2 regions of the Pseudomonas sp. S35 genome follow, and region 2 is predicted to be linked to the other one. Evidence: predicted binding sites of a transcription regulator. Region 2 holds the regulator's gene; the other holds the start of a gene.
The links. The regulator FliA, encoded in region 2, starts transcription of late flagellar genes. The targets are predictions, from matches to a motif close to CTAAAGTTTNNNNNNNNNNNGCCGNTAA.

Region 1 (10,582 bases), 590 kb from region 2:
GACAGGTCGGTGGTCCAGATGGTTTCGCTGCACTCACCGCGACCCAACTCGATGCGGATGGTGATTTCTTCCTGCTGCATCACCGCTGAGCCCTGGGCTTCGGTGTAGCTCTCGGCGCGGGCGCCACGGCTGGCGATGCACACATCACCGAGGAACACGTCGATCTTGCTCACGTCCAGGTCCGGCACACCGGCACGACCCACAGCGGCCAGGATGCGGCCCCAGTTCGGGTCAGACGCGAACAACGCCGTCTTGATCAGCGGCGAGTGCGCCACGGTGTAGCCGACATCCAGGCATTCCTGGTGATTGCCGCCACCGTTGACTTCAACCGTCACGAACTTGGTGGCGCCCTCGCCGTCGCGCACGATGGCCTGGGCCACGTCCATGCACACGTCGAACACAGCCTGCTTCAGGGCGGCAAACAGCGGCCCGCTGGCGCACGTGATTTCCGGCAGATCGGCTTGGCCGGTAGCGATCAGCATGCAGCAGTCGTTGGTCGACGTGTCGCCGTCGATGGTGATGCGGTTGAACGACTTGTTGGCGCCGTCCAGGATCAGGCTGTGCAGCACGTCGCGGGAGACTTTGGCGTCGGTGGCAATGTAGCCGAGCATGGTCGCCATGTTCGGGCGGATCATGCCTGCGCCTTTGCTGATACCGGTCACGGTGACCGTCACGCCATCGTGCACGAACTGGCGGCTCGCGCCTTTTGGCAGGGTGTCGGTGGTCATGATGCCAGTCGCGGCAGCCGCCCAGTTATCCACAGACAGGTCATCCAGCGCGGCTTGCAGGGCGCCTTCGATTTTCTCGACCGGCAGCGGCTCGCCGATAACACCGGTGGAATACGGCAGCACTTGGCTGGCATCCACGCCGGTCAACTGGGCCAGCTTGGCACAGGTGCGCGCAGCGGCGACCAAACCAGGCTCACCGGTGCCTGCGTTGGCATTGCCGGTGTTGGTCAGCAGGTAGCGGATAGAGCCGGCAACGCGCTGTTTGGCCAGGATCACCGGAGCAGCGCAGAAGGCGTTAAGGGTGAACACACCGGCGACGGTCGAACCTTCGGCACAGCGCATTACCACCACATCCTTGCGCCCTGGGCGCTTGATGCCGGCCGACGCGATACCGAGTTCAAAACCGGCAACCGGGTGCAATGTGGGCAAAGGACCAAGACCAACAGCCATGAATGCGCTCCTTAAAATAGGTGATGTCTGTGCCGTCGTGATCGACGGTGAAATTAATGGCAAAACGCCGCGACGGCAAAGGCCGGTCGCGGCGCGGGGTGTTGCAGCGTCAGGCGAAAATCTTATTCGATCTGGCCGTGGCAGTGTTTGAATTTCTTGCCCGAACCGCAGTAGCACAGTTCGTTGCGGCCCAGCTTCTGATCATTGCGCACTGGCGTCTGGGCCAGGGCCACATCGACCTCTTCGCCCAATACTTCAGGCGCTTCCAGACCCGGTGCTTCGTCATGCTGGAACTGCATGCGTGCCGCCAGGGCTTCGGCTTCCTGACGCAGGCGAGCTTCTTCCTCGATCGGGTCTTCGCGACGCACCTGAACGTGGGAGAGCACACGAATCGAATCGCGCTTGATCGAATCCAGCAACTCGGAGAACAGCGTGAACGACTCGCGCTTGTACTCCTGCTTCGGGTTCTTCTGGGCATAGCCACGCAGGTGGATGCCGTGACGCAGGTGATCCATGGTCGACAGGTGGTCTTTCCACAGGTCGTCCAGCACGCGCAGTACGATTTGTTTCTCGAAGGTGCGCAGCGCTTCGGCACTCGCCTGCTCTTCTTTCTCGTTGTACGCGGCCAGCAGCTCGGTCATCAGCTTCTCGCGCAGCGTCTCTTCGTACAGGTGATCGTCTTCGTCGAGCCATTGCTGGACCGGCAGGTCGACACCGAAGTCGTTCTTCAGCGCCGCTTCCAGGCCGGCAACATCCCACTGCTCTGGCAGGGACTGTGGCGGAATGTGTGCGCTGACGGTGGCGTTGAGCACGTCCTGACGGAAATCGGCAATGGTCTCGCCAATGTTGTCGGCGGCCAGCAACGTGTTACGCATGTGATAGATCACTTTACGTTGTTCGTTGTTGACGTCGTCGAACTCAAGCAGTTGCTTACGAATGTCGAAGTTACGGCCTTCAACCTTGCGCTGGGCCTTCTCGATGGCGTTGGTCACCATGCGGTGCTCGATCGCTTCACCGGACTGCATGCCCAGGGCCTTCATGAAGTTCTTCACCCGATCCGAGGCAAAGATACGCATCAGGCTGTCTTCCAGGGACAGGTAGAAGCGGCTGGAACCGGCGTCACCCTGACGGCCGGCACGGCCACGCAGTTGGTTGTCGATACGGCGCGATTCGTGACGCTCGGACGCGATCACCTGCAGGCCACCGGATTCCAGCACCGCCTGGTGACGTTTCTGCCAGTCGGCCTTGATCTGGGCAATCTGCTCAGGGGTCGGGTTGTCCAGCGAAGCCACTTCCACTTCCCAGTTGCCGCCCAACAGGATGTCGGTACCACGACCGGCCATGTTGGTGGCGATGGTGAGTGCGCCTGGGCGACCGGCCTGGGCGATGATCTCGGCTTCTTTTTCGTGGAACTTGGCGTTGAGGACCTTGTGCTCGATGCCTTCCTTGTTGAGCAGGTTGGACACGTGCTCGGAAGTCTCGATGGTCGCGGTACCCACCAGGATCGGGCGGCCTTGGGCCATGCCGTCCTTGATGTCGTTGATGATCGCCGCGTATTTCTCTTCGGCGGTCAGGAACACCAGGTCGTTGAAGTCTTTACGGGCCAGCGGCTTGTTCGGTGGAATCACCATCACGGCCAGGCTGTAGATCTGGTGGAATTCGAACGCTTCGGTGTCGGCCGTACCGGTCATGCCGGACAGCTTGTTGTACAGACGGAAGTAGTTCTGGAACGTGGTGGAGGCCAACGTCTGGCTTTCAGCCTGGATGTTGAGCACTTCCTTGGCTTCGATGGCCTGGTGCAGGCCTTCGGACAAACGTCGACCCGGCATGGTACGGCCGGTGTGTTCGTCGACCAGTACCACTTGGCCATCCTGCACGATGTATTCGACGTTGCGATGGAACAGCTTGTGGGCGCGCAGGCCGGCATAGACGTGGGTCAACAGGCCCAGGTTGTGAGCCGAGTACAGGCTTTCGCCTTCAGCCAGCAGGCCGATCTGGGTCAGCATGTCTTCGACGAACTGGTGGCCGGCTTCGTTGAGTTCGACCTGGCGGGTCTTCTCGTCGATGGAGAAGTGACCTTCTTTGGTCACCACGCCTTCCACTTCTTCGATGTGCTGCTCCAGGCGCGGGATCAACTTGTTGATCTCGGTGTACAGGCGCGAGCTGTCTTCGGCCTGGCCGGAGATGATCAGCGGGGTACGGGCTTCGTCGATGAGGATGGAGTCGACTTCGTCGATCACGGCAAAGTTGAGTTCGCGCTGGAATTTTTCATCCATGCTGAACGCCATGTTGTCGCGCAGGTAGTCGAAGCCGAATTCGTTGTTCGTGCCGTAGGTAATGTCGCAAGCGTAGGCAGCGCGCTTCTCTTCCGGCGGCTGGAACGGCGTTACCACGCCGACGGTCAGGCCGAGGAACTCATACAGCGGGCGCATCCAGTTGGCGTCCCGGCGGGCCAGGTAGTCGTTCACCGTCACAACGTGCACGCCCTTGCCGGACAGTGCGTTGAGGTAAACACCCAGGGTTGCCACCAGGGTCTTGCCTTCACCGGTACGCATTTCGGCAATCATGCCTTCATGCAAGGTCATGCCGCCGATCAACTGGACGTCGAAGTGGCGCATGCCCATGACACGTTTACCGGCTTCACGGGCGACCGCAAAGGCTTCGGGCAGGAGCTTGTCGAGGGTTTCACCTTTGGCTATGCGGGCCTTGAACTCTTGGGTCTTGGCGCGCAATTGCTCGTCCGACAGGGCAACCATCTGCTCTTCGAAGGCATTGACCAACTGCACCGTCTTGAGCATGCGTTTGACTTCGCGCTCATTCTTGCTTCCAAAAAGTTTCTTTAACAAAGGCGCAAACATATCGGCAGGTTCTTCCACACATAGGGATGGAGGGCGCACCGTGAGTGGCCCGAGCAGCCCTCACGGCCGCATGCGAACGCGCATTCTACCCGGAATCGTGGGTGAGGAAAGTGGCGTTGTTCCCCGATGCTGGCATGGTGCTGTGAGAGGGCTTGTTTAAAATAAGGGCTTTTGCGCGAACTTCAACCCATAGAGCCCATTGATTTCATGGACAAAGCCTCGGCGATGCATTGCCCGGGGCCGGATAGACGGGTTCTGCTAAGATGGCAGCTCTGTTGCTTAAGGTGTCCAATAATGGCATTTCGCCCTCTTACAGCCCGCGCGCCCAGCGTGTTGCTTCGCGAAGCCAAGCCGTTGAAAGCCATCTTTGGCCATGCGCAACGCTTGGGCCATTTGCAACGCCTGCTCGAAAGCCAACTGCAACCCGCCGCCCGCGAGCATTGCCATGTGGCCTCTTGGCGTGAAGGTAATTTGCTATTGATTGTCACGGACGGTCACTGGGCGACCCGTTTGCGCTATCAGCAAAAACGCCTGCTGCGTCAACTGATGGCATTCGATGAATTTGCCAGCCTGACACGCATCCAGTTCAAAGTGCAGCCATCGACCGTGCAGCAAAGCGCAGTCGGCCACACCCTGGACCTTTCAGAGAATGCGGCCGAGACCATTCAGGCCACAGCCGACGGGATCAGCGATCCAGCCTTGCGCGCTGCACTTGAGCGGCTGGCCGCCCATGGCAAGCCCAAGGCCTGAAGCGCTACTTGCGCTTGCTGCCGCCCAGCAAAGACCCCAACAAACCACGCACCAATTGGCGCCCCATCTGATTGGCCGCCTGTTGCATGGCTGACTTCAGCGCCTTGCCTGCGGTGGTTCCCAGGAACGCCCCGGCCTTGTCCGTGAAGCTAGGCTCCTCGGCGGCCTGCTTGGCCTCTTCGGTAGGCCCCAGTTCCTTGCGGGCCATCAGCACTTCATAGGCAGATTCCCGATCAATTGGCTTGTCATAACGGCCCAGCAACGGCGAGCTGGCCACCAGTGCGGCGCGCTCAGCCGCGCTGAGCGGCCCGATGCGCGATTGCGGTGGCGCGACCAGCACGCGCTGGACCACTTGCGGCGTGCCTTTTTCCTGCAAGGTGCCCACCAATGCTTCACCCGTACCCAATTCGGTCAACACCGACAAGGCATCAAATTCAGGATTGGGCCGGAACCCGTCCGCCACTGCCCGCAGAGACTTCTGTTCTTTGGTGGTGAACGCTCGCAGGCCGTGCTGCACCCGCAAACCGAGTTGCGCCAGCACGGTGTCCGGCAGGTCACCCGGCGATTGGGTGACGAAATACACGCCAACGCCTTTGGAACGAATCAACCGCACCACTTGCTCCAGCCGCTCTTGCAACGCCTTGGGCGTGTCGGCGAACAACAGATGCGCTTCGTCGAAAAAGAGCGCCAGCAGCGGTTTGTCGGCGTCGCCGCGCTCCGGCAGTTGCTCGAACAACTCCGCCAACAGCCATAACAGGAAGGTCGCGTACACCTTCGGCGCCTCATGCACCAGGCGGCTGGCGTCCAGCAGGTGGATACGCCCACGACCGTCACCGGTGGGCTGCAAGATGTCTTCAAGCTGCAAGGCCGGCTCGCCAAACAACGCCTCGGCACCCTGCTGCTCCAAGATAGCCAAACGCCGCAACAGCGCCTGGCTGGAGCCGGTGGTCATCAACGCCGCGTCGTCGCCAAGCAGTTCCGGGTGGTAGCGCAGGTGGTTGAGCAGCGCCTTAAGGTCCTTGAGATCCAGCAGCAACAGGCCTTCGCGATCCGCCACCTTGAATGCCGCATAAAGAGCCGACTGCTGGCTGTCAGTCAGTTCCAGCAGGCTGCCGAGCAACAATGGCCCCATCTCACTGATCGTGGTGCGCAATGGATGACCGGACTGCCCGTGGATATCCCACAGCGTGACCGGATACGCCTTGCCCGTGTAATTAAGGAAAGGCATCCCGGCGATACGCTCGGCCACCTTGCCCTGAGGGTTGGCGGCGGCACCCAGGCCACAGAGGTCACCTTTGATGTCAGCCGCAAATACCGCCACGCCCGCATCACTGAAGGCTTCAGCCAGGCGTTGCAACGTGACGGTCTTGCCCGTGCCCGTCGCGCCGGCGATCAACCCGTGGCGGTTGGCCAGGCGCATGGCCTGGGCAATGGGCTGGCCGTCAAGGCCGGCACCGATAAGAAGTTGCGTGGAATCAGGCATTTCGTCACCCATGGTTAATCTTTAGTAGCGCTAGGTCGATAAGACAGATGTGAGACCCATAAAGTCGAAAAATCACTCAGATAGTTCCTACAGGGACCAACGGAAATATCAAACTTTTTTTACGCTGCCCTTCCGCGTGTTCCACAAGGACGCGCTTCGGATATTAAGACCTTAGCGGACCCTTCAAGCTATGAATAAAAATCTGCGTTTCAGCCACAAGATCCTGCTTGCAGCCTCCCTTATCGTCATCGCCGCCTTCGCACTGTTCACCCTTTACAACGATTACCTGCAACGTAACGCTATTCGTGACGACCTCAACAATTACCTGCATGAAATGGGCGATGTCACCGCCAGCAATATTCAGACTTGGCTCACCGGGCGCATTGCACTGGTGGAAAACGCGGCACAAAACATCGCCATCAACCCTGAGCCTGCGACGGTTGCCAGCCTGCTGGAACAGAAAACGCTGACGTCTTCCTTCATGGCGACTTACGTGGGTGACAGCAAAGGGGCCTTCACCATCCGCCCCGACACCAAGATGCCGGATGGCTTCGACCCCCGCGTTCGCCCTTGGTACAAAGGTGCCCAGAGCAGCAACGGTTCGACCCTGACTGAACCGTACATCGACGCCGCCACCGGGCAATTGATCATTTCCATCGCCACCCCCAGCGCCAAAGGAGGCCAGAGCATCGGCGTGGTGGGCGGCGACCTCAGCCTGCAAACCCTGGTGGATAACATCGGCGCGCTGAACTTCGGCGGCATGGGCTATGCGTTCCTGGTCAGCGCCGACGGCAAAGTGCTGGTACACCCGGACAAAAACCTGGTGATGAAAACCCTGACCGATGTGTATCCGAAAAACACGCCGAAGATCAGTGGCAACTTCAGTGAAGTCGAGGCCAACGGCAAGGACAACATCGTGACCTTCACACCGATCAAAGGCCTGCCGTCGGTGAACTGGTACTTGGGCATTTCGGTCGATAAAGACAAATCCTTCGCCATGCTCAGCGAATTCCGTACCTCGGCGGTCATCGCCACCATCATTGCCGTGGTGATCATTATTGCCCTGCTGGGCATGCTGATTCGCGTGCTGTTGCAGCCGCTGCACGTGATGACCCGCGCCATGCAGGATATCGCCGACGGCGAAGGTGACCTGACGCGCCGCCTGACCATCCAGAACCACGATGAGTTCGGCACCCTGGCTAACGCTTTCAACCGCTTCGTGGAGCGGATTCACACGTCCATCCGTGAAGTATCTTCAGCCACCGAGCAGGTCAACGAAGTGGCACTGCGGGTTGTCAGCGCCTCCAACTCGTCGATGGTCAACTCCGACGAACAGGCCAACCGCACCAACAGCGTGGCTGCCGCCATCAACGAACTGGGCGCCGCCGCGCAGGAAATAGCGCGCAACGCTGCACAAGCGTCCAACCAGGCCAGCGACGCGCGGCACTTGGCCGAAGACGGTCAACAGGTGGTTGAACGCAATATCAAGGCGATGACGCAGTTGTCCGCGATGATCAGCGCATCCAGCAGCAATATCGAAGCGCTTAACAGCAAGACCGTGAACATCGGTCAGATTCTCGAGGTGATCACCAGCATCTCGCAGCAAACCAACCTGCTGGCGCTGAACGCAGCCATCGAGGCGGCCCGCGCCGGGGAAGCCGGACGCGGGTTTGCAGTGGTGGCCGATGAAGTACGCAACCTGGCACACCGCACCCAGGAATCGGCGCAGCAAGTACAAAAGATGATCGAGGAACTGCAAGTCGGCGCCCGGGATTCGGTCAGCACCATGAGCGACAGCCAACGCCACAGCCAGGACAGCGTGGAAATCGCCAACCTCGCCGGTGAGCGCCTCAACAGCGTGACCCAACGTATTGGTGAGATCGACGGCATGAACCAATCAGTCGCCACCGCCACTGAGGAACAAACCTCGGTCGTCGAGTCGATCAATATGGACATCACGGAGATCAACACCCTCAATCAGGAAGGCGTGGAAAACCTGCAATCGACCCTGCGTGCGTGCGCCGACCTGGAACAGCAAGCGGCGCGGTTGAAGCAATTGGTGGGCAGCTTCCGGATCTGATACGCGTTATTTCGCGGCGGTATCAGACTTGGCCTGCTCGCGCTCCCACAACTCGGCGGCACCTGGAAAGTCGGTGCCGTCGTCGCTGTCCAGGTCGTCCGGGTCGTACCGGCTTAAACACCCCTCACCCAGTGTTGCCGGGGCTTTGGAGGTGGCTTTGTCCAGTGGGTCACTCATCGATCAATCCTCAACGCCAGACAAAGAAAAAGGGCCTGGGGAGATTTAACGCCCAGGCCCTTCATTCTTCAATCAAAACGCTGCGATCAGAACACGACGGTCTTGTTGCCGTGCACCAGCACGCGGTCTTCCAAGTGGTAGCGCAGGCCACGGGCCAGCACCATCTTCTCGACATCGCGACCGAAGCGCACCATGTCTTCAATGCTGTCGCTATGGCTGACGCGCACCACGTCTTGCTCGATGATCGGCCCCGCATCCAGCTCTTCGGTGACGTAATGGCAGGTTGCGCCAATCAACTTCACGCCCCGCAGGGACGCCTGGTGGTAAGGCTTGGCCCCGACAAACGATGGCAGGAAACTGTGGTGAATGTTGATCACCTTGCCGGCATATTCGCGGCAGAGTTCCGGCGGCAGGATCTGCATGTAACGCGCCAGCACCACCACATCGGCTTCATGTTGCTTGACCAGACGGGAAACCTCGGCGAACGCCGGTTCCTTGTCCTGTGGATTGACCGGTACGTGGTAGTACGGGATGCCATGCCACTCGACCATGCTACGCAGGTCGTCATGATTGGATATCACACACGCGATCTCGCAATCGAGTTCATCACTGTGCCAACGGTGCAGCAAGTCGGCCAGGCAATGGGATTCGCGGCTGGCCATCAACACCACGCGTTTTTTCTGCTCGGTGTCGGTGATGTGCCAGGTCATCGAAAACTCTTCGGCGATTGGCGCAAAGGCCTCGCGAAAAGCCTCAAGACCAAAGGGCAGCGTGTCGGCACGGATTTCGTGACGCATGAAGAACCAACCGCTGAGATTGTCCGAGTGATGGCTCGCCTCGGTGATCCAGCCGTTGTGGGAGGCCAGAAAGTTACTGACTTTGGCAACGATGCCAACCCGGTCCGGGCAAGCAATCACCAGCCGAAAAGTGCGCATTAGGGGGAAACTCCAGAACTTCGCAAAGGTTGCCATTCTAGCGATTGCGCGGGAAAACTGCAGTATTCGTTAAGCTTTATTCTGATCACACCCCTTGCCTTACCCCCTAACAGCCTATGGCTTTGACCGTTTTATATGAATCTAACGCACCTCGCGCGCGCCCTCCCGAATTCCAAGGAGATTATGTTTAGGCCCACGACCTTGTAATTAACTCGATTGCGCAACCTCGCTCCAAACATTTAAAGTAATTCACATAAATGTCTGCTTAAATGTTTACTTGAGCAAACTGCCTGACTATTATTAGGCCACTGTCCCTGTCAATCAGCGTTCTACATAAGGTAGTCCACATGTCTCTGATCAACGAATACCGCGCCACCGAAGAAGCTATCAAAGAGCTTCAAGCTCGTTTGAAGAACCTGTCCCAAGACGACAAACTGAAAACCGAGCTGGAATTCGAAGGCAAACTGCGCACCCTCATGGGTGAATACTCCAAATCCCTGCGTGACATCATCGCGCTGCTGGATCCTGAGTCGAAAGTTAAAGCACCTCGTGGCGCTGTAAAAACGACCGGCACCAAGCGCGCTCGCAAGGTCAAGCAATACAAAAACCCGCATAACGGCGAAGTGATTGAAACCAAAGGTGGCAACCACAAAACGCTGAAAGAGTGGAAAGCCAAGTGGGGCGGTGACGTGGTTGAAGGCTGGGCTACCCTGCTGGGTTAAGCTTCGCCAGGCCTGCGCCTGATACGCGACACATTAAAAACGCCAGCTTGCTGGCGTTTTTATTACTTGTCTATTCTGCAAACCCTGACTGCTGGTTCAAACGAAGAACCAAGGAATTGGCATATTCCTGCCACTGCTGCAGCACCTGCCGCTGAAACGGCGTCGCACTAACCGCCAACTCTTGCCAGGCTTGATTAAATGCCTCAAGGGTATTCGGCGCACCCCACTCAGAATTTGACAAACGTTGCTGACAGAAAAGTTTCCAGCGTTGTTGCTCCTCACTGTTCAACGTATCGGGGAAGTTACGCGCACGGTAGCGAAACAATAATTCCGGTAACCGTTGATCATCGAAAGGCCACTGCTGGCGCGCCAATTGCGCAGGTTCAGTCATTCGGACTT
Region 2 (10,582 bases):
ACCAAGGGCGCCGGGCGGATTTCCGAGGTGAGCGCACGCTTTACCCTCGACGCCATGCCCGGCAAGCAGATGGCTATCGACGCCGACCTCAACGCCGGCCTGATCGACCAGAACCAGGCCAAGACGCGCCGCTTGGAAGTCGCCCAGGAAGCCGAGTTCTACGGTTCCATGGACGGTGCCAGCAAATTCGTGCGCGGTGACGCCATCGCTGGCCTGTTGATTCTGTTCATCAACCTGATCGGCGGCATGGCCGTCGGTATCTTCCAGCACGGCATGACCTTCGGCGATGCGGGCAAGGTGTACGCCTTGCTGACCATCGGTGACGGTTTAGTGGCGCAATTGCCATCACTGTTGTTATCTACAGCTGCGGCCATCATGGTGACCCGTGCCTCGGGCTCCGAAGACATGGGCAAGCAGATCAGCCGGCAGATGTTTGCCTCGCCCAAGGCCCTGGCCGTGGCGGCGGGCATCATGGCGATCATGGGTATCGTGCCGGGCATGCCCCACGTCTCGTTCCTGAGCATGGCGGCCCTGGCCGGCGGTGCTGCGTACCTGTTCTGGAAGAAGCAGAACCAGGTCAAAGTCATCGCCCAACAAGAAATTGCCCGCCAGCAAGAACTGCTGCCATCCCCGGCCCGCGCCCAGGAAACCAAGGAGCTTGGCTGGGATGACGTGACCCCGATCGATATGATTGGCCTGGAAGTGGGCTACCGCCTGATCCCCTTGGTGGACCGCAACCAGGGCGGCCAATTGCTTGCGCGGATCAAGGGCGTGCGCAAAAAACTGTCCCAGGACCTGGGTTTTCTGATGCCCACCGTGCACATCCGCGACAACCTCGACCTGGCGCCAAGCGCCTACCGCCTGACCTTGATGGGCGTGATCCTGGCCGAAGCCGAGATCTACCCGGACCGCGAGTTGGCGATCAACCCAGGGCAGGTGTTCGGCAGCCTCAACGGCATTACCGCCAAAGATCCGGCTTTTGGCCTGGACGCGGTGTGGATCGAAATCAGCCAGCGCAGCCAGGCGCAGTCCCTGGGCTACACCGTGGTGGACGCCAGCACCGTGGTTGCGACCCACCTCAACCAGATTCTGTACAAGCACTCCCATGAGCTGATCGGCCACGAAGAAGTCCAGCAATTGATGGGTTTGCTGGGCAAAGCTTCGCCAAAACTCGCCGAAGAACTGGTGCCGGGCGTGCTGTCGCTGTCGCAATTGCTCAAAGTGCTGCAGGCGCTGCTGGCCGAACAGGTGCCGGTGCGCGACATCCGCAGCATTGCCGAGGCCATCGCCAACAATGCCGCCAAGAGTCAAGATACCGCCGCGCTGGTGGCTGCGGTGCGCGTCGGATTGTCCCGCGCAATCGTGCAAAGCATTGTAGGGCTTGACTCCGAGCTGCCTGTGATCACCTTGGAGCCAAGGTTGGAACAAATATTGCTCAATAGTATTCAGAAGGCAGGACAAGGCCAGGAAGAGGGCGTTCTGCTGGAACCAAGCATGGCTGAAAAGCTGCAGCGCTCGTTGATCGACGCCGCGCAGCGCCAAGAGATGCAAGGCCAACCGGTGATTCTGCTGGTGGCCGGCCCGGTCCGCGCGATGTTGTCGCGGTTTGGACGCCTGGCAGTACCGAATTTGCACGTTTTGGCTTATCAGGAAATTCCTGACAACAAGCAAGTGACTATCGTCGCGACAGTAGGGCCCAACGGCTGAGGGTAGTGGGTTATGCAAGTGAAGCGTTTTTTCGCCGCCGATATGCGTCAGGCCATGAAACTGGTCCGTGATGAACTGGGCGCCGACGCCGCGATTATCGGTAACCGTCGTATTGCCGGCGGTGTCGAGCTGACGGCTGCCCTGGATTACACCCCCTCGGCGCTGGCGCCACGCGTGCCGAACATGGAGCTCGAAGACGAGCTGCGCAAGACCGCCTCGCGTATCGTCTCGGCCCAGGCCGAACTGAGCATGCGTGGCGACAGCGATGCCACCACCAATCGCCAGTTGTTTGCCGGCCTGCCGCTGACGGCTGCCGAGCCCCTGGTTGAGCCGACCTTCATCGAACCGCCGCGTCCTGCCGCGCCAGCCCCGGCCGCCGCCGTCGACCAGCGTGTGTTTGATTCGATGCGCTTTGAGCTCAATGGCCTGCGCGAACTGCTGGAAGTGCAGCTCGGCTCGCTGGCCTGGACACAACTGCAAGGCAGCAAGCCGCAACAGGCCAACCTGTGGCGCCGCCTGCAACGCATCGGCCTGTCCGGTCCGCTGTCTCGCGACCTGCTGGCCCTGACCACCGAAATCGACGAACCTCGCCAAGCCTGGCGCATGTTGCTGGCGCACCTGGCGCGGATGATCGTCACCCCGGAAATTGAACCCTTGGAAGAGGGTGGCGTGATCGCCATGGTCGGCCCTGCCGGCATGGGCAAGACCACCACCCTGGCCAAGCTGGCCGCGCGTTACGTGCTCAAGTACGGCGCCAATAACATCGCGCTGGTGAGCATGGACAGCTACCGCATCGGTGCCCAGGAACAGCTCAAGACCTTGGGTCGTATCCTCAATGTGCCGGTGACCCACGTCGATCCGGGCCAGTCCCTGGCCAACGCGCTCGACCCGCTGCTGCGCAAGCGCGTGGTGTTGATCGACACCGCCGGCCTGCAAGCCAGCGACCCGGCGTTGCGCATGCAACTGGAAAGCCTGGCTGGGCGTGGCATCAAGTCGAAAAATTACCTGGTGCTTGCAACCACCAGCCAAAAACAGGTTCTTACCGCTGCGTACCATAGCTACAAGCGCTGCGGCCTGGCCGGTTGCATCCTGACCAAACTGGATGAAACCGCCAGCCTGGGCGAAGTGTTGAGCCTGGCTATCAGCCATGAACTACCGGTTGCCTACCTGACCGACGGGCCGCGGATCCCGGATGATCTGCATCTGCCGCGCCGTCATCAGTTGGTCAGCCGCGCCGTCAGCGTGCAAATGCAAGAAGAGCCTAGCGAGGAAGCGATGGCCGATATGTTCGCCGACCTCTACCACCACCCGGCAAAACGGGTCGGTTGAAGTCAGGATGAACACCGTGAAATGTACCTACATCGATGGTCTGCAAGCGATTCACGCGGCCAAGCCATGTAGCCTGCGTCTAAGCAAGACAAGGTAAAGAAATAAAATGGGCAGCATGCATCCCGTACAGGTGATCGCGGTGACCGGCGGCAAAGGTGGCGTCGGGAAAACTAACGTGTCAGTGAATTTGTCCCTGGCCCTGGCAGAGCTTGGCCGTCGCGTCATGCTGCTGGATGCTGACCTGGGGCTGGCGAACGTCGACGTTCTGCTGGGACTGACGCCCAAACATACCCTTGCCGATGTGATCGAGGGGCGCTGTGAGCTGCGCGATGTGCTGCTCCAGGGCCCTGGCGGGATCCGCATCGTGCCGGCCGCCTCCGGTACCCAGAGCATGGTGCACCTGAGCCCGGCGCAACATGCCGGCCTGATCCAGGCCTTCAGTGATATCGGCGACAACCTCGACGTGCTGGTGATCGACACCGCCGCCGGGATCGGCGAGTCCGTGGTCAGCTTCGTGCGCGCCGCGCAGGAAGTGTTGCTGGTGGTCTGCGATGAACCCACCTCGATCACCGACGCCTACGCCCTGATCAAACTGCTTAACCGTGACTACGGCATGAACCGCTTCCGCGTGCTGGCCAACATGGCCCAGAGCCCGCAGGAAGGGCGCAACCTGTTCGCCAAGTTGACCAAGGTCACGGATCGCTTCCTCGATGTCGCCTTACAATACGTCGGCGCAGTTCCCTACGACGAGTGTGTGCGCAAGGCTGTGCAAAAGCAGCGTGCAGTCTACGAAGCGTTCCCTCGTTCCAAATGCGCACTGGCGTTCAAGGCTATTGCCCAGAAGGTCGATACTTGGCCGTTGCCCGCCAACCCTCGGGGGCATCTGGAGTTTTTCGTCGAGCGATTGGTACATCAGACGAGCGCAGGACCGGTGCTATGACAGCGAACGGCTACAACGCCTACAAGAAATCTGCCCGTGACAGCCAGGGTGAGTTGATTGAGCGCTATGCGCCGCTGGTCAAGCGTATCGCCTATCACTTGTTGGCTCGCCTGCCCGCCAGCGTGCAGGTCGAGGACCTGATCCAGGCCGGCATGATCGGCCTGCTCGAAGTGTCGACCAAATACGACGCCAGCAAAGGCGCGAGTTTCGAGACGTATGCGGGTATCCGTATCCGTGGCGCGATGCTCGATGAGGTGCGTAAAGGCGATTGGGCGCCGCGTTCGGTGCACCGCAATACGCGCATGGTCAGTGACGCAATTCGTGCAATTGAAGCAAAAACCGGTCGCGACGCTAAAGATCACGAAGTTGCGGCCGAACTCCAATTGAGTCTCGACGATTACTACGGGATTTTGAACGATACCTTGGGCAGCCGCCTGTTCAGTTTCGACGACCTGTTGCAGGACGGCGAACACGAAGGGCTGCACGAGGACGGCGCGAGCGCACACATGGAGCCGTCGCGCGACCTGGAAGATGAACGCTTCCAGGGCGCATTGGCGGACGCCATTGCCAACTTGCCCGAGCGCGAGCGGTTGGTGTTGGCGCTGTACTACGACGAAGAGCTGAACCTCAAGGAAATCGGTGAGGTCCTGGGGGTCAGTGAATCGCGTGTCAGCCAGTTGCACAGCCAATGCGCAGCCCGCTTGCGCGGGCGATTGGGAGAGTGGCGAGCGCGCTGACAGGCGGTGTGGGGGCACTGCGAAGCGATACCGCGAAGGTGATTGGCCTTCGCGGGTTCGACCCGTGGTGTTCCCAGCAGTCCTTTTTGTGTAATGCCTGTTGATTGAAATGGCGCGTCCAGGTGCTGGGCGCGTTTAAGACTGCTTGGAGGTCGAATTGGACAAGAACATGAAAATCCTCATCGTTGATGACTTCTCAACGATGCGGCGGATCATAAAAAACCTGTTGCGTGACCTTGGGTTCACAAACACGGTCGAGGCGGATGACGGCCTGACGGCAATTCCGATCCTCAACAGCGGGAGCATCGACTTTCTGGTAACGGACTGGAACATGCCGGGAATGACCGGTATCGACCTGTTGCGCCACGTGCGCGCCGACGAAAAGCTGCGCAGCCTTCCCGTGTTGATGGTGACCGCCGAAGCCAAGCGTGAGCAGATCATCGAAGCCGCCCAGGCCGGGGTCAACGGTTATGTGGTCAAGCCATTCACTGCACAGGCCTTGAAAGAGAAGATCGAAAAGATCTTCGAACGCATCCACGGCTAATGCCATCGCGGGGGAGCTATGGAGCATAAAGAAACGTCACAGGGAGACTTCGAGTCGACCCTGAAAAAACATGCTCACCAGTTGGTCGACAGCCTTGAAAGAGGCCAGTTCGGCGACGCGGTGCAGTTGATCCATGAGCTCAACCAGACCCGTGACCGCGGCCTGTATCAGGAAGTGGGCAAGCTCACACGCGAGCTGCACAGTGCGATCGTCAATTTCCAGATTGACCCGCATATGCCCCAGGCCGAAGAAATCTCACAAATCACTGACGCCACCGAACGCCTGTCCTACGTGGTCAGGCTGACTGAGGCGGCGGCCAACCGCACGATGGACCTGGTGGAAAACGCCACGCCCCTGGTCAATGGCATGGCCACTGAAGCCCAAGCCCTGAGCAACGACTGGGGCCGCTTCATGCGCCGGGAAGTGGGGGCTGAAGAGTTCCGTGAGCTGGCCCGTCGGGTCGAAGGGTTCTTGTCACGCAGCGAGCAGGAAAACCGCACGGTTGCCAGCAACCTCAATGACATTCTGCTGGCCCAGGACTACCAGGACCTTACCGGTCAGGTGATCAAGCGTGTGACCCAGTTGGTCACCGAAGTGGAAAGCAACCTGCTCAAATTGGTACTCATGGCTGGCCAGGTCGACCGTTTTGCCGGCATCGAACATGACCGCGAAGCGATCCTCTCTGAAAAAGATCCACAAAAACATCTCGCCAAGGGTGAAGGTCCGCAGATTCATGCCGATAAACGTGAAGACGTTGTGTCAGGTCAGGATGACGTAGATGACCTGTTATCCAGTTTAGGCTTCTAAGGAGCACCCACATGAGCTTCGGCGCCGATGAAGAGATCCTTCAGGATTTCCTTGTAGAGGCCGGCGAAATTTTAGAGCAACTGTCCGAACAACTGGTCGAGCTGGAAAGCCGACCGGATGATGCGAACCTGCTCAATGCAATTTTTCGCGGTTTTCATACTGTAAAAGGGGGCGCCGGCTTCCTCCAGCTCCATGAGCTGGTGGAGTGCTGCCACATCGCCGAGAACGTGTTCGACATCCTGCGCAAGGGTGAGCGTCACGTTGATTCGGAATTGATGGACGTGATTCTCGAAGCACTGGATGCGGTCAACGGCATGTTCAGCCAAGTGCGTGAACGTGCCCCGATCACCGCGGCCACGCCGGAACTGTTGGCCGCCCTGGCGCGCTATGCAGAGCCGGCCGACACCACGGCAGCGCCGGTGGTTGAAGCCGCGCCTGAGCCGGTGGCGCAGCCAGAAGCCGATGTAACGGACAGCGAGTTCGAGCAGTTGCTCAACTCCCTCAGTGCCGTCAAGGCCGAGGCTGAAGCACCGGCGGCGCCTGCCCCGGCAGCGGCGCCGACCAGCGAAGACATCACCGACGCCGAGTTCGAATCGCTGCTCGACCAGTTGCACGGCAAGGGCCAGTTCGCCGCCGATGCGGTGGCGCCGGTTGCCGCTGCCCAAGCGCCTGCGGCCCCGGCCAGTACCGACATTACCGATGACGAATTCGAAGCCTTGCTTGACCAGTTGCATGGCAAAGGCACGTTCGCCGTCGACGCCCTGCCAGACGTGGCGCCAGCGCCTGCTGCTGCACCTGCCAGTGCCAAGCCTGCGGACGATGGGTTGATCTCCGATCACGAATTCGAAGCGCTGCTGGACGATTTGCACGGCAAGGGCAAGTTCACCGAAGTCGCCTCGGCGGCGGCTGTGGCGACGGCGGCACCGGTTGCGGCCAAAGCGGCTGCACCTGCACCTGTGGCAGCGGCCAAGCCAGCCGCCCCGGCTCCAGCACCGGCGCGTGCAGCTGCGCCACCGCCGCCGGAAAAACCGGCCAGTGAAGCCGAAACCACGGTGCGGGTCGATACCGCGCGCCTGGACGACATCATGAACATGGTCGGCGAACTGGTACTGGTGCGTAACCGTCTGGTGCGCCTGGGCCTGAGCAGCGGCGATGAAGCCATGCAAAAGGCCGTGTCGAACCTCGATGTGGTGACGGCCGACCTGCAAACCGCGGTGATGAAAACGCGCATGCAGCCGATCAAAAAAGTCTTCGGCCGTTTCCCGCGCCTGGTCCGTGACCTGGCACGCCAGCTGAAGAAAGAGATCAACCTGGAACTGGTGGGTGAAGAAACCGACCTCGACAAAAACCTTGTCGAGGCCCTGGCCGACCCGCTGGTCCACTTGGTGCGCAACGCCGTCGACCACGGCGTCGAAACCCCGGAAGAACGCGAAGCCTCGGGCAAGTCCCGTGGTGGCAAGGTGATTCTGGCGGCGGAGCAAGAAGGCGACCATATCCTGCTGTCGATTACCGATGACGGCAAAGGCATGGACCCGGCGATCTTGCGCAATATCGCGGTCAAGCGCGGCGTGATGGACAAGGACGCCGCCGACCGGCTGACCGACACCGAGTGCTACAACCTGATCTTCGCCCCAGGCTTCTCGACCAAGACCGAGATTTCCGACGTGTCGGGCCGTGGCGTGGGCATGGACGTGGTGAAGACCAAGATCAGCCAGCTCAACGGCTCGATCAACATCTACTCGACCAAGGGCCAGGGCTCCAAGATCGTGATCAAGGTGCCGTTGACCTTGGCGATCATGCCGACCCTGATGGTGATGCTGGGCAACCAGGCTTTCGCCTTCCCGCTGGTCAACGTCAACGAAATCTTCCACCTCGACCTGTCGCGTACCAATGTGGTGGACGGCCAGGAAGTGGTGATCGTGCGGGACAAGGCGTTGCCGCTGTTCTACCTCAAGCGCTGGCTGGTTGCATCGGCTGCCCATGAGGAGCAGCGCGAAGGCCATGTGGTGATTCTGTCCGTGGGCACCCAGCGCATCGGCTTTGTCGTCGATCAACTGGTTGGCCAGGAAGAAGTGGTCATCAAGCCTTTGGGCAAAATGCTGCAGGGAACCCCGGGCATGTCGGGTGCGACCATCACCGGTGACGGTCGGATCGCGCTGATTCTCGATGTTCCGAGCATGCTCAAGCGTTACGCCGCTCGGCGTATTTGATTCTGGTGGGGCAGGGCGGTAATGCCCGCCCCGCCTAACGGAGTGTTTATGGCAGTCAAGGTCCTGGTGGTGGACGATTCGGGTTTCTTCCGCCGCCGCGTCTCGGAAATTCTTTCCGCCGATCCAAGCATCCAGGTGGTCGGTACGGCCACCAACGGCAAAGAGGCGATTGATCAAGCCATTGCGCTGAAGCCGGACGTGATCACCATGGACTACGAGATGCCGATGATGGATGGCATCACGGCAGTCCGGCACATCATGCAACGCTGCCCGACCCCGGTATTGATGTTCTCCTCGCTGACCCATGAAGGCGCCCGAGTGACCCTCGATGCGCTGGATGCCGGTGCGGTGGACTTCCTGCCGAAGAATTTCGAAGACATCTCGCGCAACCCCGAGAAGGTCAAGCAACTGCTGTGCGAGAAAGTCCACAGCATTTCCCGCAGTAACCGTCGCAGCCTGTTCAGCGCGCCAACGCCTGCCCCAGCGCCGGTAGCGCCTGCGGCTGCGCCCACCAGTTCCTCGTTCAGTCGCCCGGCGCCTGCACCGATTGCACGGCCTGCGCCGCCACCGGTACGTACGTCGGCCCCGGCTGCTGCGCATTCGGCGGCACCTAAGCGCAAGGCCTATAAATTGGTCGCCATCGGTACCTCCACCGGCGGCCCGGTGGCCTTGCAGCGCGTATTGACCCAGCTGCCGGCCAACTTTCCGGCGCCGATCGTGTTGATCCAGCACATGCCGGCGGCGTTCACCAAGGCCTTTGCCGAGCGCCTGGACAAGCTGTGCCGCGTCAGCGTCAAGGAAGCCGAGGATGGTGACATCCTGCGTCCTGGCCTGGCGTTGCTGGCCCCGGGTGGCAAGCAAATGATGGTCGATGGCCGTGGCGCGATCAAAATCCTGCCAGGCGACGAGCGCCTCAACTACAAGCCGTGCGTGGACATCACCTTCGGCTCGGCGGCTAAGTCCTACGGTGACAAAGTTCTGGCGGTGGTGCTCACCGGCATGGGCGCCGACGGCCGTGAAGGCGCCCGCCTGCTCAAGCAGGGCGGCAGTGCAATCTGGGCCCAGGATGAAGCCAGCTGTGTGATCTATGGCATGCCCATGGCCATCGTCAAGGCTGACCTGGCCGACGCCGTCTACAGCCTGGACGATATCGGCAAGCATCTGGTGGAGGCCTGCCTCTAATGGATGTGTTGAGCCTGATCGGCATCATCATGGCGTTTGTCGCCATTATCGGCGGCAACTACCTCGAAGGCGGCCACCTTGGCGCCCTGGCCAACGGCCCGGCGGCGCTGATCGTGATCGGCGGCACCGTGGGCGCGGCGTTGTTGCAGTCACCGATGAGTTCGTTCAAGCGTGCGATGCAGATCGTGATCTGGATCATCTTCCCGCCACGCGTCGACCTGGCCGGGGGCATCGACCGGGTGGTCAACTGGAGCCTCACCGCACGCAAGGAAGGCCTGCTGGGCCTGGAAGGCGTGGCCGATGCCGAGCCCGACAGCTACTCGCGCAAGGGCCTGCAATTGCTGGTCGACGGCGCCGAGCCGGAAGCGATCCGCAGCATCCTGGAAGTGGATTTCTACACCCAGGAAAGCCGCGACATCAACGCCGCCAAGGTCTTTGAAAGCATGGGCGGCTATGCGCCGACCATCGGCATCATCGGTGCGGTGATGGGCCTGATCCACGTGATGGGCAACCTGGCCGACCCTTCGCAGTTGGGCAGCGGCATTGCGGTGGCGTTCGTTGCCACTATCTACGGCGTGGCGAGTGCCAACCTGGTGCTGTTGCCCGTGGCCAGCAAACTGAAGTCTATTGCCATGCGCCAGTCGCGTTACCGTGAAATGTTGCTCGAAGGCATCCTGTCGATTGCCGAGGGCGAGAACCCGCGCTCCATTGAACTGAAGCTCCAGGGCTTCATGGATTGATGGGGAGTAATGCCAATGAGCCGTCGCCGTCGCGAGCCTGAAGAACACGTCAACCACGAACGCTGGCTGGTGTCCTACGCGGACTTCATCACCTTGCTGTTCGCATTTTTCGTGGTGATGTACTCCATCTCGTCGATCAATGAAGGCAAGTACAAAGTCATTTCCCAGGCGTTGATCGGCGTGTTCAACGACGCCGATCGTTCGCTCAAGCCGATCCCCATCGGCGAAGAGCGGCCCAAGACCGTGACCCCGGCCAAGCCGCTGGTCAATGACAGCGACGAAACCGCAGCCGGCGTGGGCGGTACCAGTGACCCGCTGAAAAGCATCGCCGATGACATCAGTGCTGCGTTTGGCGACCTGATCAGCTCCAATCAGATGACCGTGCG

Region 1: PspS35_RS23485 (methyl-accepting chemotaxis protein) is a predicted target of FliA. The motif match lies at 6,284-6,311, and genes of this name have one in related genera.

The regions. Positions count from the first base shown of each region.
Region 1 covers NZ_CP019431.1:5,217,042-5,227,623, forward strand. Annotated here, with positions in the region: gene argJ (bifunctional glutamate N-acetyltransferase/amino-acid acetyltransferase ArgJ) at 1-1,178, opposite strand, end outside; gene secA (preprotein translocase subunit SecA) at 1,301-4,036, opposite strand; gene PspS35_RS23475 (DciA family protein) at 4,331-4,786, shown strand; gene PspS35_RS23480 (helicase HerA-like domain-containing protein) at 4,791-6,269, opposite strand; gene PspS35_RS23485 (methyl-accepting chemotaxis protein) at 6,460-8,349, shown strand; gene PspS35_RS30120 (hypothetical protein) at 8,356-8,526, opposite strand; gene purU (formyltetrahydrofolate deformylase) at 8,613-9,461, opposite strand; gene mvaT (histone-like nucleoid-structuring protein MvaT) at 9,809-10,183, shown strand; gene sbcB (exodeoxyribonuclease I) at 10,254-10,582, opposite strand, start outside.
Region 2 covers NZ_CP019431.1:4,625,193-4,635,774, reverse strand. Annotated here, with positions in the region: gene flhA (flagellar biosynthesis protein FlhA) at 1-1,707, shown strand, start outside; gene flhF (flagellar biosynthesis protein FlhF) at 1,720-3,036, shown strand; gene fleN (flagellar synthesis regulator FleN) at 3,143-3,976, shown strand; gene fliA (RNA polymerase sigma factor FliA) at 3,973-4,713, shown strand; gene PspS35_RS20635 (chemotaxis response regulator CheY) at 4,883-5,257, shown strand; gene PspS35_RS20630 (protein phosphatase CheZ) at 5,276-6,064, shown strand; gene PspS35_RS20625 (chemotaxis protein CheA) at 6,076-8,274, shown strand; gene PspS35_RS20620 (chemotaxis response regulator protein-glutamate methylesterase) at 8,323-9,456, shown strand; gene PspS35_RS20615 (flagellar motor protein) at 9,456-10,196, shown strand; gene motD (flagellar motor protein MotD) at 10,212-10,582, shown strand, end outside.